2 regions of the Paraliobacillus sediminis genome follow, and region 1 is predicted to be linked to the other one. Evidence: a T-box and tRNA genes for the amino acid it is inferred to sense, from the RefSeq annotation. Region 1 holds a T-box; the other holds one or more tRNA genes.

Region 1 (2,491 bases):
ACCTACTAACCAACGAATCGGTCTAATAAATCGCAATGAACCCGTAGACCAACGCATGTTTTTAGGAAAAGTTAAATTCAAAATGACATTTTTAAAATCTGGCAGCAACGCATTTGCACTTTTTCCCGCAGTAAATTTTGTAACATAAGCATATTCTGTTCCGTTCACATCTTTAAAATAAATTTCGTCCAAATCTTTTCCTTGACCTTTTGAGAACCCGACCGCCGCTTTTGACCAGTTACCTTCTTGATCGAGAGCAATTTTTTTTGCTGGACCTTTTGCCTCTTCTTCTATATCAGCTTGTTTCGTTGCAAGTTGTTCTATAACAACTGCTAATCTTCTTGGTGTTACATATGTTGTGATTTTTTGATAAGGTAATCGAATAGCAGCTAACCATTTAGCGGTACTATCTTGTAATTGTTTTTCTGTTGCATCTAAAAAACGCGCTGGCATTTCTTCAAGACCAACCTCAAATAATATGTTAGTTGTTTTCATTTTGTTTTCCCTCCTTTTTTAACATTGGAAAACCTAATTTTTCTCTTTCTTCTACATAAAGTTTAGCAATAGCACGAGCTAAATTCCGAACACGTCCGATGTAACCTGTTCTTTCCGTTACAGAAATTACGCCTTTAGCATCTAGTAAATTAAATGTGTGTGAGCATTTCAATACATAATCATAGGCTGGAAAAACCAATCCCTTTTCCATTGTTTGCTTTGCCTCTTGTTCATATGTTGTAAATAGTTCAAACAACATATCTGTATTTGATTCTTCAAAGGTATATTTTGAATGTTCCAATTCTGGTTGATAAAAAATATCTCCAACTGTCACACCATCAGTCCATTCTAAGTCAAACACATTCTCTTTATCTTGAATATATGATGCAAGGCGTTCCAAACCATATGTAATTTCTACAGCCACTGGTTTTGCTTCCATTCCACCAATTTGCTGAAAATAAGTAAATTGCGTAATCTCCATACCATCTAACCAAACTTCCCAACCTAGACCCGCAGCTCCAAGTGTCGGATTTTCCCAATTGTCTTCCACAAAACGAATATCATGTTTAAGTGGATCTATCCCTAACTTTTCAAGTGATTCTAAGTACAGTTCTTGAATATTATCAGGTGACGGTTTCATAATTACTTGAAACTGGTGATGTTGATAAAGTCTATTTGGATTTTGTCCGTAACGTCCATCTGCAGGACGTCTTGAAGGCTCTACGTACGCTACATTCCAAGGTTCAGGACCTAGGCTTCTTAGTAAGGTCATAGGTGACATTGTACCCGCACCTTTCTCCACATCGTATGCTTGCATTAGAATACAATTTTGATCTGACCAGTGTTTTTGTAACGTTAAAATCATTTCTTGCACATTCATTATTTTACCCTCCATCTCATTAATTTCTCAAATACAGAATACGTTGAAAATACACGCAAAATCCCGTCCCTATGTCTCAAAAATATTGAGACATAGGGACGGGATTTCCGCGGTTCCACCCTATTTGCTATTTAAATTCAAATAGCCACTTTTTTATTACAATGCTCCAGAGTGCCTTCCTTTCAATTACCTATATCCAGCTTACACCGGCCTGGACTCGCTTTTACAGATATAATAAAAGTACTACTCTCTATCTTAGCATAACTTGTCTAATTGATAATGAAATCATAATGTAATTTCAGCTTTTTGTCAACTATACTAGGTTTATTCTGTATCCGCAAAAAGATCTAATTGCTTCAAGAATTTTTTTGATTTAATAAAATAACCACCGTACTGATCATAATAGGTTTCCATTAATGCGTACATTAATTTTTTGTTTTCAGTTTTAACTGAAATATTTCCAATTCGTTCTATATCAACAACCGAAAACATTTGTAGTAATTTCACAATTGTACTAGATATTGTTATTGCCTCTATATCAACCATTATACATCTTTGACAAATGAGGCCACCTTCTTGTACAGAAAATGCGGGATAGGTATCATTTTTTTGACCACAATGTGCACATTGTTGTAGTATCGGAGCAAAACCAGCCTTTTTGTATAGTTTTAATTCATACATCATTGCTATGATCTCTGGATCTTTATCTTCCGTTATAGCTTGTAGGCTAAGAACAAACTGTTTATAGATAAATGGATCGGCAATCTTTTCATCAATTAACTTATTCGTTAATTCAGCGATATAACTTGCATAAGCTGTTTTAATAATATCTTCTCTGATCTTCCTATATGAAAGAATAACTTCTCCCTGTTGGAGTGTTCCTAACCCTGAACCACCCTGCATTAGAAATGTCCCAAGAATAAATGGCTGCGTTATCGCAGCCATTCTACTTTTGGTTTTTTTAGCACCACGGGCGATTGCGGTTACTCTGCCTTTTTCTTTTGTAAATATGGTAACAAGCTTATGTGTTTCACCATAGTCTTGTGTCCGTAAAATAACACCTTCTATTTTTTCAAACACTATATTCACCAATCCCCTAAGGCAAATTAATTACGA
Region 2 (2,491 bases), on a different contig from region 1:
ATACCTCCTTTATTTTAGTGCATCGACAATCGTATCAACATTATGTTTAAACATTCCTATATACGTACCTTCTATCGTTCCAGCTTCACCCATTGCATCAGAATATAACTCTCCGCCAATGGAGACTTCATGCCCAGCTTCTTGCGCTCCTTCAACAACTGCATTAATCGAACGATCAGAGACGCTACTTTCAATGAACACACCTTTTACGTTTCTTTCAATTAGTAGATTAATAATTTGCTGGACATCATTGACACTATAATCAGATTCCGTACTTAAACCTTGTAAGCCAACAACTTCAAATCCATAAGCTTTGCCAAAATAATTAAAAGCATCATGAGCGGTAACTAAAACTCTACTTTCCTCAGGTATTTCCTCAAAACGTTCTTTTGCATAAGCATCTAATTCTGCTAGCTCTGCTAAATAATCAGCTGCGTTTTGACTGTATGTTTCCTCGTTTTCTGGATCTATAGCGATTAAATCATCACGTACCGCCTCTACACTATACGACCACGTCGATATGTCGAACCATACGTGAGGGTCAGTGATAGTGGGGCTTTCTGGATCACTTAATAATTTGTCTTCTGGAATATTTTCAGATACGGGTGTTGTTGTTTTGTCTTGTTCCATTTGTTCGAAGATTTCGCCCATCTGCCCTTCTAAATGAAGCCCGTTATAAAATATGATTTCAGCTTGATCTAATGTTTGGATGTCTCCTTGAACGGCACTGTATAAATGAGGATCAACACCAGGTCCCATAAGGCTTGTTACCTCTACATGTTCTCCACCAATATTTTCAACCGCATCTGCTATCTGTGCGATTGTTGTAACTACTTTTAATGGTTCCTCTGCTGTATTAACAGTTTCCTCATCTTGTGTAGCACATCCCAATAGACCGACTAACATGAACCCCATACTAATAATTAATTGTTTTTTCACTATAAATTCCTCCTTTTAAAATTAGCTTTGTATAAACGTTATGCGTTAAACTAAAAATGTTTCCCTAATGCAAATTATATTCTTTAAGGAAAGAATGTCAAGAGATAATGTGTGATTTTACATAAATTTAATCGTTTAAAGTTATTAGCCTATATACAGATACCTAACAATAATAGTTGTTTTACAAAGAAAATCGGCAAAATCTGCAAGAAGGGGTTGCATTCACAAAATTGGCTAGGTATAATAGAGAACATCAATTCAAATAGCGCCAGATTATCTGACAAAGAATTTGAAAATTGCCCAATTAAAAATGCGGGTGTAGTTTAGTGGTAAAACCTCAGCCTTCCAAGCTGATGTCGAGGGTTCAATTCCCTTCACCCGCTCCATACATATGTGTACAACGCAGTGTTTCGTTGATTTACAACGAAGTATTGCGTTTTTTTGATTGGTGCTACATTAGTGCCTCAACTTTTTCACCAAAAAAATAAGTGCTAATTGGTGACTGTTTTAAATTTGAAGTATATCTATTCTATTGCTTGACAGTCTTAAAAAAAGCCTACTTTCTAAAAGATTGTCGTTTATTACAAAACATGTATAAACTTCGATATAAACATTAATCTGACGAACTTGATATTAATTGCTAGTGAAACTTTCTTAGCCGCTACGTCAGCAAATGGATTCCCTTTCCGTGGGCAACAGCCTCAGCTAACTTGGTAAAGAAGAACGCTTTACCAAGTGGATCTTCGGCTTGTGCTGTTCCCACATTAGTGTCATCCATTTGCTTCCTTCGCTAGACAGACTTTAAATGTAGTAGGTTATTACTATCTGTTGACTCATAAAGTTATATTGTGGTTTTGACAATCAGTGAACGAGTTGAAAAATATCCAAAAAGGTCTGTTATCGTTGATATAGCGCCTCCCTCGATTAACACTACCAACTAGCGACGGAAAGCGTAGTGTATTTCCATAGCGAGTTAAGCCTGTACGTCATGATGATTATGATAGGGGTACTAAGTCAACTTCAACTTTGGATTTCGAGGCGGAAGTCGTGTTAGTAATATATAGTTAATTTGATGTATTGCTTGATACATGCTCAAGAAAGGTTGTATCCTAAGAAGGCACAATGTATGAGAAGGTGGTTTGAAAATGAAACAATTAGAAGAAAAGTTACAACAAATAGATGGTAAAGGTTATAAAGCATACAAATCGATTCATGGGAGATATTCATTTCATCGATTTGAATTGTGTGTGGACTATGTCCAAGGTGATCCATACGCCACTCCTTCAAAAGTCCGCATAATTATACCAACCGCTTACCGAAAAATAAGATCGGATTGGAAGGAAGATCGTAATCGAAAAATATATGTAGAAGATATGATAGCCCGCAGTGTAGCTAAGTCCATTGCTCAAAATACGTTAGATAATAGAAATTCAATCGTCATAGATGAACCAGGACAAGAAATTTTAGAGCGAACTGCTGTGGCACTTGACGGGGAACATGTAACGATCTGCTTAACTGTTAGCCTGCCAGCAAACGGACGTCGCATTAATGG

The links. The T-box of region 1 lies ahead of glyQ (glycine--tRNA ligase subunit alpha). A T-box ahead of a tRNA ligase gene usually reads a tRNA of that ligase, here a tRNA-Gly.
Region 2: it encodes a tRNA-Gly, which carries the amino acid that the T-box ahead of glyQ (glycine--tRNA ligase subunit alpha) is inferred to sense. The anticodon was not compared.

The regions. Positions count from the first base shown of each region.
Region 1 is NZ_QJSI01000003.1:909,733-912,223, forward strand. Features, by position in the region: gene glyS (glycine--tRNA ligase subunit beta) at 1-495, opposite strand, end outside; gene glyQ (glycine--tRNA ligase subunit alpha) at 482-1,375, opposite strand; T-box leader at 1,467-1,641, opposite strand; gene recO (DNA repair protein RecO) at 1,700-2,455, opposite strand.
Region 2 is NZ_QJSI01000004.1:66,329-68,819, forward strand. Features, by position in the region: gene D2K60_RS19365 (metal ABC transporter solute-binding protein, Zn/Mn family) at 10-939, opposite strand; tRNA gene D2K60_RS19375 (tRNA-Gly) at 1,252-1,325, shown strand; gene D2K60_RS19380 (ABC-ATPase domain-containing protein) at 2,085-2,491, shown strand, end outside.